DNA from 3 places in the Buttiauxella sp. S19-1 genome. Region 1 is predicted to be linked to each of the others. Evidence: predicted binding sites of a transcription regulator. Region 1 holds the regulator's gene; each other region holds the start of a gene.
What was found. Region 1 encodes sigma-54, which starts transcription at its own class of promoters, with help from an activator protein. Its sites were predicted from a motif close to GTTGGCACANNTTTCGCTNT; they were not measured.
Positions count from the first base shown of each region.

Region 2: glnA (glutamate--ammonia ligase) is a predicted target of sigma-54. The motif match lies at 3,276-3,295, and genes of this name have one in related genera.
Region 3: hydN (electron transport protein HydN) is a predicted target of sigma-54. The motif match lies at 3,470-3,489, and genes of this name have one in related genera.

Region 1 covers NZ_JAHWLU010000002.1:63,125-67,662, reverse strand. The annotation lists gene lptA (lipopolysaccharide ABC transporter substrate-binding protein LptA) at 1-560, shown strand, start outside; gene lptC (LPS export ABC transporter periplasmic protein LptC) at 1-28, shown strand, start outside; gene lptB (LPS export ABC transporter ATP-binding protein) at 567-1,292, shown strand; gene rpoN (RNA polymerase factor sigma-54) at 1,466-2,899, shown strand; gene hpf (ribosome hibernation promoting factor) at 2,922-3,209, shown strand; gene ptsN (PTS IIA-like nitrogen regulatory protein PtsN) at 3,417-3,908, shown strand; gene rapZ (RNase adapter RapZ) at 3,962-4,538, shown strand, end outside.
Region 2 covers NZ_JAHWLU010000045.1:17,792-22,329, reverse strand. The annotation lists gene glnG (nitrogen regulation protein NR(I)) at 1-489, opposite strand, end outside; gene glnL (nitrogen regulation protein NR(II)) at 498-1,547, opposite strand; gene glnA (glutamate--ammonia ligase) at 1,780-3,189, opposite strand; gene typA (ribosome-dependent GTPase TypA) at 3,566-4,538, shown strand, end outside.
Region 3 covers NZ_JAHWLU010000151.1:4,952-9,489, forward strand. The annotation lists gene hypF (carbamoyltransferase HypF) at 1-568, opposite strand, end outside; gene fdhF (formate dehydrogenase subunit alpha) at 694-2,844, opposite strand; gene hydN (electron transport protein HydN) at 2,881-3,426, opposite strand; partial or broken gene MES37_RS21955 (hypothetical protein) at 3,910-4,538, shown strand, end outside.

The DNA of each region.
Region 1 (4,538 bases):
AATCCAAAATAAACAAACTCAGCCGTAATTTAGTACTAACCAGTACGCTTTTAGCCGCTAGTTTTTCGGCATTTGCGTTGACCGGTGATACCGATCAGCCGATTCACATTGAATCTGACCAACAGTCGCTGGATATGCAGGGCAACGTCGTCACCTTCACTGGCAATGTGATCGTGACACAAGGCAGTATCAAAATTAACGCCGACAAAGTGGTTGTGACTCGTCCTGGCGGCGAAGAAGGCAAAGAAGTCATTGATGGTTATGGTAATCCAGCCACGTTCTATCAGATGCAAGATAGCGGTAAACCCGTTAGCGGCCACTCAGCGACCATGCACTATGAGTTGCAAAACGACTTTGTAGTTCTGACCGGTAATGCTTATCTCGAGCAGGTCGACAGCAATATCAAAGGCGACAAAATTACTTATCTGGTGAAAGAACAGAAGATGCAGGCCTTTAGCGAAAAAGGTAAACGTGTCACCACCGTTCTGGTCCCTTCTCAACTGCAGAAAAAAGACGGCCAGGCTCCGGCACCAGCCCCTGCGCAGAAAAAGAGTAACTAATTCGTTATGGCTACTTTAATTGCAAAAAATCTCGCCAAAGCCTACAAAGGCCGCCGCGTCGTTGAAGATGTCAGCCTGGCTGTTAAGTCGGGTGAAATTGTCGGGTTACTTGGCCCAAACGGTGCCGGGAAAACCACCACCTTTTACATGGTGGTTGGCATTGTGCCGCGTGACGCCGGCAACATTATTATTGATGATGAAGACATCAGCCTTCTGCCACTTCATGCTCGTGCTCGTCGAGGTATCGGCTACTTACCGCAAGAAGCGTCTATTTTCCGCCGTTTAAGTGTGTTCGATAACTTAATGGCTGTGCTGCAAATCCGTGACGATCTTTCTGTTGAGCAGCGTGATGACCGCGCTAATGAGCTGATGGAAGAATTCCACATCGAACATTTGCGTAATAACCTCGGGCAGTCATTGTCTGGTGGCGAGCGTCGTCGTGTCGAAATTGCCCGAGCATTAGCCGCAAATCCAAAATTTATTCTTCTGGATGAACCTTTTGCTGGTGTTGACCCAATATCCGTCATCGACATCAAGCGAATCATTGAGCATCTGCGCGACAGTGGGCTCGGGGTGTTGATTACTGACCATAACGTACGCGAAACGCTGGCTGTTTGTGAACGTGCCTACATCGTAAGCCAGGGCCATTTAATCGCCCATGGCACTCCAGCCGAAATCCTGGAAGACGAGCATGTTAAGCGCGTGTATCTGGGCGAAGAGTTCAGACTCTGATAGGGTAGTAAAAATTATAATATTTATACTCAAAATAATTCGAGTTGCAGGTAGGCGACAAGGGAGTTCATCCCAGGAGCTTACTTGAGTAAGTGACTGGGGTGAAGGAGTGCAGTCAACACCCCTGCAGCTCGAAGTATGACGAGTATAACCTGAGGAAGCTCGCTCTGAATATGAAGCAAGGTTTGCAATTACGGCTTAGCCAACAACTTGCTATGACTCCCCAGTTACAGCAGGCAATTCGTCTGTTGCAACTTTCGACGTTAGAGCTACAGCAAGAACTTCAGCAAGCACTGGAAAGTAACCCACTGCTTGAGCAAACCGATCTGCATGAAGAAGTTGAAACTCAGGAAGTACGTGAAAACGAAGCGTTAGATACCCGTGAGGCGCTTGAGCAAAAAGAAATGCCTGACGAGTTACCGCTGGATACCAGTTGGGACGAAATCTACACCGCAGGCACTCCATCAGGAACCGGAAGCGATTATATCGACGACGAATTGCCGGTTTATCAGGGGGAAACGACCCAGTCTCTTCAGGATTATCTGATGTGGCAGGTTGATCTCACCCCGTTTTCAGATACTGACACAGCAATTGCGACCTCTATTGTCGATGCCGTTGACGAAATGGGTTATCTCACAGTTTCTCTGGAAGAAATTCTGGAAAGCATGGGTGATGACGAAATCACCCTCGACGAAGTGGAAGCCGTACTCAAACGCGTTCAACGCTTCGATCCTGTGGGTGTTGCCGCACGTGATCTACGCGATTGCCTGCTCATACAGCTTTCACAGTTCGCTCGCGAAACGCCATGGTTAACCGAAGCCAGCTTGATTGTCAGCGATCACCTGGATCTGCTCGCTAACCATGACTTCCGCAGCCTGATGCGCGTCACCCGTCTGAAAGAAGAGGTGCTGAAAGAGGCAATGTGCCTGATTCAGTCTCTTGACCCACGCCCAGGGCAATCCATTCAGACCGGTGAACCGGAATATGTCATACCGGATGTTCTGGTGAAAAAAACGCAAGGTCACTGGACTGTAGAACTCAATGCCGACAGCCTCCCTCGCCTGAAAATAAACCAGCAGTACGCTGCAATGGGCACCAGTGCCCGCAATGACAGCGACTCGCAATTTATTCGCAGTAATCTGCAAGAAGCAAAGTGGCTGATTAAGAGCCTGGAAAGCCGGAACGACACGCTGCTGCGCGTCAGTCGCTGTATCGTTGAACAGCAACAAGGCTTTTTTGAACACGGCGAAGAGCACATGAAACCGATGGTGCTTGCTGATATCGCTCAGGTCGTAGAAATGCATGAATCGACCATTTCCCGAGTGACCACGCAAAAATATTTACATAGCCCACGCGGCATTTTTGAATTGAAGTATTTCTTCTCAAGCCACGTTAATACCGAAGGTGGAGGTGAAGCCTCCTCGACGGCAATTCGTGCATTGGTGAAGAAATTAATTGCTGCGGAAAACCCTGCGAAACCACTGAGTGATAGCAAGTTAACGACTATGCTATCGGATCAGGGGATCATGGTGGCACGCCGCACTGTTGCGAAGTACCGAGAGTCTTTATCCATACCACCGTCAAATCAGCGTAAACAGTTGGTTTGACTTAACCGATAAGGAAGACACTATGCAGCTCAACATTACAGGACATAACGTCGAAATCACTGACGCACTGCGCGAATTTGTGAGTACGAAGTTTGCCAAACTGGAGCAGTACTTCGATAGAATTAACCAAGTCTATATTGTGTTAAAAGTGGAAAAAGTCACGCATATTGCCGATTCAACGCTTCATGTAAATGGTGGTGAAATTCATGCCAGCGCGGAAGGGCAGGATATGTATGCGGCGATTGACGGTCTGATTGATAAACTGGCTCGCCAGTTAACCAAACATAAAGATAAACTAAAACAACACTGATAATCCGGGCAACTGTTTAAGCAGTTACCCAAAATAATTCGAGTTGCAGAAAGGCGGCTACACAGTGAATCCCCATGAGCTTACTCTGGTAAGTGACTGGGGTGAGCGAGGAAGCCAACGCATATGCAACTTGAAGTATGAAGGGTAAAGACGGCTCGTTGCGTGGAGTAGCGGGCCGTTAGCATAACAGGGTGCTTAGGTGAACTTATGATGAACAACGATTCTGCTCTACAACTTAGTCAAGTCCTGAACAAGGAATGTACCCGTACCAACGTACATTGCCAGAGTAAAAAGCGTGCACTGGAAATCATCAGTGAACTGGCAGCAAAACAGCTCGGCCTGCCACCACAAGTGGTATTTGAGGCTGTATTGACGCGCGAACGCATGGGCAGTACCGGTATCGGAAATGGCATCGCCATTCCCCATGGGAAACTGGAAGAAGATACGACTCGTGCCGTTGGGGTGTTTATTAAACTGGAAACCCCTATCGCTTTTGACGCCATCGATAACCAACCGGTTGACCTGATGTTTGCGCTGCTTGTTCCTGCGGATCAAACAAAAACGCACTTACATACTTTGTCTCTGGTAGCAAAACGTCTGGCTGACAAAACGATTTGCCGCCGCCTGCGTTCTGCACAGAGCGATGAAGAGCTTTATCAGATCATTACCGAAACAGAACAAGGTAGTGAAAGTGAATAATCTGGCTGCGGTCACGGGTATGCCGCAGCAAGAAAAGTTGGGGGAGTGAAAACATGGTGCTGATGATTGTCAGCGGCCGCTCTGGTTCAGGGAAGTCTGTAGCCTTGCGTGCACTAGAAGATATGGGATTCTACTGTGTAGATAACCTACCAGTGGTGCTATTACCTGATCTTGCTAAAACCCTCGCAGAACGCCAAATTTCTGCGGCAGTCAGCATCGACGTGCGTAACATGCCGGAAAATCCGGAGATCTTTGAACAGGCAATGACCAATCTGCCTGACTCATTCTCACCACAATTGTTATTCCTTGATGCCGATCGCAACACGCTGATTCGTCGTTATAGTGACACGCGCCGCTTGCACCCGCTTTCCAGTAAAAATCTCTCGCTGGAAAGTGCGATAGATGAAGAAAGTGACTTGCTGGAGCCATTGAAATCCAGAGCCGATCTGATCATCGACACCTCTGAGATGTCGGTGCATGAGCTCGCGGAAATGCTGCGTACCCGTTTGCTTGGTAAACGTGAACGTGAGCTGACAATGGTGTTCGAGTCCTTTGGCTTTAAACATGGTATTCCGATTGATGCGGATTACGTGTTCGATGTGCGCTTCCTGCCAAACCCGCACTGGGACC
Region 2 (4,538 bases), on a different contig from region 1:
ACTTATTGATGACCGGGAGAGGCGGCCAATGATCCTGAACACATCCTGCATCGCAGGCGCTTCACCAATAATATCGGTGGTTGGCCCATTAACCTGCACATTGCGCGGTTGCTGCTGTTCCTGATAGTGGCTGATGGCGCGTTCAACCAGAGCCACCGCTTCATCAATATCAAAGGGTTTAGGCAGGTAATCAAAAGCACCCTGCTGATAGGCACTCACGGCCGCCTCAAGGTCTGAATGAGCGGTCATTATGATGACCGGCAACATCGGGTGGCGTTGTTTAATCTGCTTTAGCAGCGCCAGGCCATCCATGCCGGGCATGCGAATATCAGATAACAAAACGTCCGGGGTTTTGGTTGCAAGAGCATTCAGGACTTCAGTGCCACTTTCAAATGTGGTGCAGCTTAAACCAGCCCCTGTTAGTGCGCGTTCCAACACCCAACGGATGGAGCTATCGTCATCAACGATCCAAACTATCCCTCGTTGCATAAAGACCTCTACTTACGAATGGGCAGGTAAACCGAAAACTCGGTATGACCTGGCCAACTGTTAAATTCGATTTTTCCCGAATGCTGATCGATCAAGTTGCGTGCAATAGAAAGACCCAATCCTGTCCCTCCTTCACGGCCACTCACCATTGGGTAGAATAGTGTGTCCTGCAGATGGGCCGGAATACCCGGACCGTTGTCTTCAACATCAATTCGTGCAGCCAGTCGGTAACGAGTACCGTGCAGCGTAATTTGAAAGGCGGTACGCGTGCGTAACACAATCTCACCACCATCGCTGCCGAGCGCCTGAAGCGCGTTGCGCACAATATTCAATAAAATCTGTTCAATTTGGTCTGGGTCGTGCGCTAACTCAGGCAAACTTGGGTCGTAATCTCTTACCAGCGACACGTTGGCAGGTAATTCCATCGACACCAGTTTCATCACCCGTTCGGTGACTTTATGAATACTTTCAGTAACGTGCATGCCAGGTTGCTGCGGGCCTAACAGCCTGTCGACCAGATTACGTAAACGATCAGCCTGCTCAATAATCACCTTGGTGTATTCAGTGAGCGAAGGATCGGGTAAGGCTTTTGCCAGTAATTGCGCAGCACCACGTAACCCACCAAGTGGATTTTTAATCTCATGAGCCAGCCCACGTACTAAGTCACGAGCGGCAATTTGCTGTGCCTGCTGTAACTGTTCCTGACTTAAACGTCGTTGGTTATCCATCGGCGCCATTTCCATCAGGATGAAACCTTCTGGTAAACGTTGTGCTGTCAGGGAAAGAATGTGGGAGCGGCTATCGATAACCAGCGTGACTTCGTTATCGGTAAAACCCTGGCCGGAGGTCAGGCTTTCCTGCATCAAGCCAATATTTAGTGAAAAGTAACTCAACAGCTCTGGTAACGGTGTGCCGTACAGCTTGCGTGAACTTTGCGCCAAAAGTTGCTGTGCCGCCGGATTGGCGTAATGCACCGCCAGTTCGTCATCGACCAGTAAAATGCTATTGATTAAAGAATTCAGGATCTGCCCAGCATCGGGCAGCGTGCCGGTTGCCATACAGCAGTCTCCGATAATTTGCACTGTGATGGTGCATTATAGTTTCCTGGCAGCAAAAGATATTGTTGCAGCAGATTATTTGTGGAGAAAAAAGCCCATCCTGAGATGGGCTAAAAGTTTCCACGGCAACTAAAAATCTTCTGAGACTGATGACAAACCACTTCGTAGGTCGGATAAGCGCAGCCCTACAACACCTGTTTAGTGAATTTTGTCAGCAATCTGCTCAACGTCATTAAACGCTGTAATACAGTTCAAACTCGACTGGGTGCGGAGTCATACGCACGCGGTCGTTTTCTTCGATACGCAGCGCGATGTAAGCATCGATAGCTTCATCAGTGAACACGCCGCCCGCAGTCAGGAACTCGCGGTCTTCGTTCAGGCAGTTCAGTGCTTCTTCCAGAGAGCCTGCAACTTGTGGGATCTCTTTTGCTTCTTCTGGAGGCAAGTCGTACAGGTTTTTGTCCATTGCTTCGCCCGGATGGATTTTGTTCTTGATACCATCAAGACCAGCCATCAGCAGTGCTGCGAAGCACAGGTACGGGTTAGCCGCTGGGTCCGGGAAGCGCACTTCGATACGACGTGCTTTCGGAGACGCAACTACTGGGATACGGATTGAAGCGGAACGGTTAGCTGCAGAGTAAGCCAGCATAACTGGAGCTTCGTAACCCGGGACCAGACGCTTGTAGGAGTTGGTGGTTGGGTTAGCCAGGGCGTTGATGGCTTTAGCGTGTTTGATAACACCGCCGATGTAGTACAGCGCTTGCTCAGACAGGCCAGCATATTTGTCACCAGCGAACAGGTTTACACCGTTCTTAGCCAGGGACATATGGCAGTGCATACCAGAACCGTTATCGCCAAACATTGGTTTTGGCATAAAGGTCGCTGTTTTGCCGTAAGCATGAGCAACGTTGTGAACCACATATTTGTAGATCTGAATCTCATCTGCTTTTTTAGTCATGGTGTTGAAGCGGGTAGCCACTTCGTTCTGACCAGCAGTTGCTACTTCGTGGTGGTGAGCTTCAACAACCAGGCCCATTTGCTCCATAGTCAGACACATTGCAGAACGCAGGTCTTGTGCGGAGTCAACCGGAGGAACTGGGAAGTAACCGCCTTTAACAGCAGGACGGTGGCCTTTGTTGCCGCCTTCGTATTTGGTGCCGCTGTTCCATGCGCCTTCGATATCATCGATAGCCACGTGAGAACCGGAGATGGAGCTACCGAAACGAACGTCGTCGAACAAGAAGAACTCTGGTTCTGGCCCGAACAGTACGGTATCGGCGATGCCAGTAGAACGCAGGTAGTCTTCAGCACGCTTGGAAATGGAGCGTGGATCGCGGTCATAACCCTGCATGGTGCCAGGCTCAAGAATGTCGCAACGAATGATCAGCGTAGAATCAGCGAAGAATGGGTCAATAACAGCGGTAGATGCATCTGGCATCAGAACCATGTCGGATTCATTGATGCCTTTCCAGCCACCAATTGAAGAACCATCAAACATTTTGCCTTCTTCGAAGAAGTCAGCAGTAACCTGATGAGCAGGGATAGTGACGTGCTGTTCTTTACCTTTGGTGTCAGTGAAGCGCAAATCTACAAACTTCACTTCGTGTTCATTCAGCATCGTCAAAACGTGTTCAGCGGACATACTTAACTCTCCCGGATTGGTCATTGTCGTCGTGGTAACGAGGTGTTCAATACTTTCTTCGTTTGGCTATTCGCCCTAAAATGTTTAAAGCGAAATCTGTGCCAACTTTTAAATTACCCTAAAAAGGCGCTATCATGCGCACCATAGTGCAAAAGGGATGCACCATGATGGATAGTTTGCACCAATGTAGTGCTTCAGTCTGAGATTTGAGCACCATATTGGTGCAATTTTCGTTGTGGCTCCCTTTTTTGCTCCGTGAAAGCGATCACAAACCCTTACTTTCAACATTGTTTGTAAAAGTTCTTTGTGATCCTGTTATGTCCTTCGATTAATACGTGTACAATAACGCGCTATTTCTAATGCCTGAGGCAAAGTTGTGATCGAAAATCTGCGTAATATCGCCATCATCGCGCACGTTGACCATGGTAAAACTACCCTGGTTGATAAGCTGCTGCAGCAATCTGGTACTTTCAGTAACGACCGTGCTGAAGCCACTGAACGCGTGATGGACTCCAACGATTTGGAGAAAGAGCGTGGGATTACCATCCTCGCTAAAAACACCGCTATCAAATGGAATGACTACCGTATCAATATCGTTGATACCCCTGGGCACGCCGACTTCGGTGGTGAAGTTGAACGTGTAATGTCCATGGTAGACTCCGTTCTGCTGGTCGTTGATGCAATGGATGGCCCAATGCCGCAGACGCGCTTCGTAACCAAGAAGGCATTTGCTCATGGTTTGAAGCCAATTGTTGTTATCAACAAAGTTGACCGTCCTGGCGCGCGTCCTGACTGGGTTGTTGATCAGGTGTTCGACCTGTTCGTAAACCTTGACGCTACTGACGAGCAACTCGATTTCCCAATCATCTACGCATCAGCGTTGATGGGTATCGCAGGTAACGATCACGGTGATATGGCGGAAGACATGACCCCGCTGTACCAGGCGATTGTTGACCACGTTAAAGCACCAAGCGTTGACCTTGATGGTCCGTTCCAGATGCAAATCTCCCAGCTCGATTACAACAACTACGTTGGTGTTATCGGCATCGGTCGCATCAAACGCGGTAAAGTGAAGCCTAACCAGCAAATCACTATCATCGACAGCGAAGGTAAAACTCGTAACGGTAAAGTCGGTAAAGTACTGACCCACCTCGGCCTGGAGCGTATTGAATCCACCGAAGCGGAAGCCGGCGACATCATCGCGATTACCGGTCTGGGCGAGCTGAACATCTCCGACACCCTTTGCGACACGCAAAATGTTGAAGCGCTGCCAGCACTGTCTGTTGATGAACCAACTGTTACCATGTTCTTCAACGTCAACACCTCTCCGTTCTGTGGCAAAGAAGGTA
Region 3 (4,538 bases), on a different contig from region 1:
GCTCAAGGTGTTGCTCATCACATTGCCAGCTGATTTGCGGCCCACATTCCGGGCAAGCGACAGGCTGCGCATGAAAGCGCCTGTCCATTGGTTCGCGGTACTCTTTTTCACACGCTGGGCAAAGTGGAAAAGCCGCCATCACCGTGTTTGGCCGGTCATACGGCATGGCATTAATAATGGTGAAGCGCGGGCCGCAGTGGGTGCAATTGATAAACGGATAGCGATAACGGCGATTGTTTGGATCGTTGAGTTCGCGCAGGCAATCCGGGCAGGTGGCGGCGTCGGGGACGATTTGTGTCTCCATCGCGCTGCTGTGACTGTGGCGAATGGTGAAATCCTGGGGTAGCGTTTCCCACTGCATTGGCGATTGTTCAAGGCTATCGATACGCGCCAGTGGCGGGCAATGGGCGTGAAGCCTGGTGATAAACGCATCGGCGGTGGATGTCAGGCGCACTAACACACCCGCGCCGTCATTGCAGACATCGCCGGTGAGGCTGAGTTGTTGCGCCAGTTGCCAGACGAATGGCCGGAAGCCAACGCCCTGCACTTTGCCGCGAATGCGTAGCATCACGCCGTTAAAATTCACAATTGTTCCTTAAAACTTTCGTCCTCACCCCAACTCTCTCCCACAGGAGAGGGGGGAATACTCCTTCTCCCTCAGGGAGAAGGTTGGGATGAGGGTTGTTTTTACACTTAAACTTCTACAGCCTGACGCAAACGCGCTTTCATATCGCTATAGGTCGTCTGAGCGTAGTTTTCTGCCCATTGCTGGTCGGCAATCTGGCTAACGTTGACCGCGCAATACTTGGTTTCCGGTGTTTTGGAAATCGGGTCCAGGTTGTCCTGCGTTAGCTCATTACACGCACCAATCCACCATTGGTAGGTCATGTAAACGGAGCCTACGTTAATGCGCTCGTTCACTTCTGCACGGCTGATAACTTTGCCGCGACGTGAACTGACCCACACCAGTTGCTTGTCTTTAATGCCGAGCAGGTTGGCGTCTGTCGGGTTCATTTGCACAAATCCAGGTTCATCGGCCAGGGTTTGCAGCGCCGCACAGTTGCCGGTCATCGAGCGGCAAGAGTAGTGGCCAACTTCACGCACGGTACACAGCACCAGCGGATATTCGGCATCTGGCACTTCGGCAGGCGCACGCCACTGCGCGGCAAAAAGCTGGCCTTTACCGTTTGGAGTATCGAACTTGCTGTCTTTGTAGAGATACGGCGTGCCAGGGTGGTCAAGCGTCGGGCACGGCCACTGAACATGGCCCATTTCACCCATTTTTTCCCAGGTCACACCAAAGAACAGCGGGCAGAGTTCGCGCAGTTCGTCCCAGATTTGCTGGTTGTTGTCGTAGTGCATCGGGTAGCCCATCTCGGTTGCGAGCAGGCTGATAATTTCCCAGTCACGTTTGACGTTGTATTTCGCATCAATGGCTTTTTCAAAACGCTGGAAGCCGCGGTCCGCACAGGTGAATACGCCACCGTGTTCGCCCCAGGAAGTCGCTGGCAAAATCACATCCGCCACTTCGGCGGTTTTGGTCATAAAGATGTCCTGCACTACCACAAAATCGAGCGCTTCAAACCCTTTGCGCACCAGGCCAAGATCGGCTTCGGTCTGCAACGGGTCTTCGCCCATGATGTAATAGGCTTTCATTTCACCTTCGATGGCCATATGCGGCACTTCGGTGATACGCACGCCGACTTTGTCGTCCATATCATCAACGTTGATGCCCCATGCTTTGGCAAATTTGGCACGAACGTCCGGGTCAACCACATCCTGATAGCCAGGGAACTGGTTCGGCAGTACGCCCATATCACACGCACCCTGCACGTTGTTTTGCCCACGTACCGGGCCAACGCCAACGTTTTCACGCCCCAGGTTACCGGTCAGCAGTGCCAGGCTTGATAAGCCTTTTACCACGTCGACTGCCTGACCAAACTGCGTCACGCCCATGCCCCACATGATGGTGGCTGAAGGAGCTGCGGCGAACGTCCGCATCGCCTGACGAACCTGATGCGCCGGTACGCCAGTCAAATGCTCAACGTCTTCTGGCGCGTAGCCTTTTACCACTTCACGGTAAGCATCCAGACCGTCAGTAAATTTCGCCACGTACTCTTTATCGTAGAGGTTCTCTTCGAGCAGCACGTAGCCAAAGGCATTCACCAGCGCCATATTACAGCCGTTTTTCAGCTGCAAATGTTGGTCTGCAATACGCGCGGTTTCGATGCGGCGCGGGTCACAAACAATGATTTTCGCGCCATTTTCTTTCGCTTTAATCACCCGACGCGCCACGATCGGGTGCGAATCGGCGCAGTTATAACCAAATACCAACAGGCATTTTGAATGTTCGATGTCGCCGATGGAGTTACTCATCGCGCCATTTCCCAGCGTCACCTGCAAACCCGCCACCGACGGCCCGTGGCAAACACGCGCACAGCAATCGACGTTGTTGGTATGCAGCACACCGCGGGCAAACTTCTGCATCACATAGTTAGTTTCGTTACCCGTTCCGCGTGACGAACCGGTCGTCATAATGGAACGCGGGCCATATTGATCTTTAATCGCTTTCAGGCGTTTCGCGGTATAGCTAATGGCTTCATCCCAGCTAACAGGCTGGAGCTTGCCGCCTTTTTCATAACGAATCATCGGCTGCGTCAGACGCGGTGTGAGCAGTTTTGTGTCGTTGAGAAAATCCCAGCCGTAATAGCCTTTCAGGCAGAGTTCATTTTGGTTCGTCACGCCATCAGCCGCTTCGGCACGGATAATTTTATTCTTCTCAACAACCAGTTTGAGTTTGCAGCCTGCGCCACAGTAAGGGCAGACGCTGGTAATTTTTTTCATCAGTAACAGACCTGTTAAAAGTGAAGTTAAAGGGGTTTAGAAATAAATAGATGAAGTCGCATCAAACGCAGCACGGCGGCGTTTTTCGATATTCATTTGTTCAAGTTTGTTGCGATCAACGCAGATAATGGCGTTGGTTGGGCAGGCTTCCATACAGGCCGGGCCTTCTGCACGGGTGTGGCAAAGGTCGCACTTATTCGCTTCGGCTTTTTCAGCCATCACGTTAAGACCCGCGCCGCTGTTACGCACAACCGGGCGAACAACCACTTCCATCGCGCCATATGGGCAGGCAACCACGCAGGTTTTGCAGCCGATGCAGCGTTCCTGCATCACATTCACAAAGCCATGTTCGCGGCTGATAGCCCCGTTAGGGCAGACGTTGGCGCAAGGTGCGTCTTCGCACTGGCGGCACATCGTTGCGGTAGAAACATTCACGCCTTTAACCACGTGAATACGAGGCAGGAAAGTTTGCGGTGTTAATGCCGCGCAATCCTGTGCTTCCTGGTGGGACACGACACAGGCCACTTCGCAAGTGCGACAGCCAATACATTTGCTCGAATCAGCAATGATGAAGCGGTTCATCAGAGACTCCTGGATAGAGTGTTTTTTATAAGACTGCTTTAGGCATACATAAAGTGTGCCAACTTTGAAACTAGCGTGATTCAAGGCTTTGCGCATTGATCCGGGGTGGGATGACAGTGACATCGACACATTTGACGATGTCATTTGGGCAGATGACAGAGAGTGGATTGAGTTGCCCTCACCAGGAGATAAACGGCTTTTCCTGGCCGTTCAAACTCAGGTAATCGATAACAATGAAGTAGTGTCAATATCAAATATATTAATAATATATTTTCTTTTTTAATTAAATGGTTTTATTTGTGAGGTTTATCATTGGTTTTAATAATGACTATATAATACTTAATAACTATTTAAGTATAAAGGTAATAATATTTGTGATAGCGTGCCACCCCAAATTATTACATAAATCTCAGCCATTGAGATAACGCTGTGATCTGTTATGTATTGTTTAATTTATGCGTATGAGTCTATATAAGGGATTGGATGCCAAACATAGTAAATGCATTAATGACTTATGTCAGAAATACTAAGGGTAAATACAATTATTTTAGCCAGAGTGCTTACATGAGGAAGTACGGTTGGTCAGGTACCGATCGAACAAAGTTGGGTGGTGTGTGGACTGGAGCAACAGGGAAAAAGGATATTCAGGGCAAGGAAATATATGGATTGGGGGGGGCTTGTTATGGATTTAGCGCAGCTTACCTTATTTCACCTCCGCATTCGTGCAATGTTGAGAATTATTTTCATTTGCCAAAAACTCAGAGCATTATTCGTGGGGTTATGAATCTCCAATATCAACATTATCATGTTGCTTTGGCGTATACCTCACTTCCCAGAGAAGAAATATTTAATGAGATTGTAAGAATAGAAGGTCATATTCGTTATAGAGGTATGGTCAGACTAAGTAGAGTATCGGCATCAGCTTTGATGAATGAATTGGTAATGAATGGTAAGCATGAAATAAATATGGTTAACGCAAGCGTTGGGCATTCCGTTGCTCTGAAGATAGCCGCTCGCGATATTTGTTTCTTTGATTCTAATTTGGGTGAAATTATTTATCCAAATGATTTTGTCGGTCGTAAGAAAATGGAAGGTGCGCTACATATGGTGTT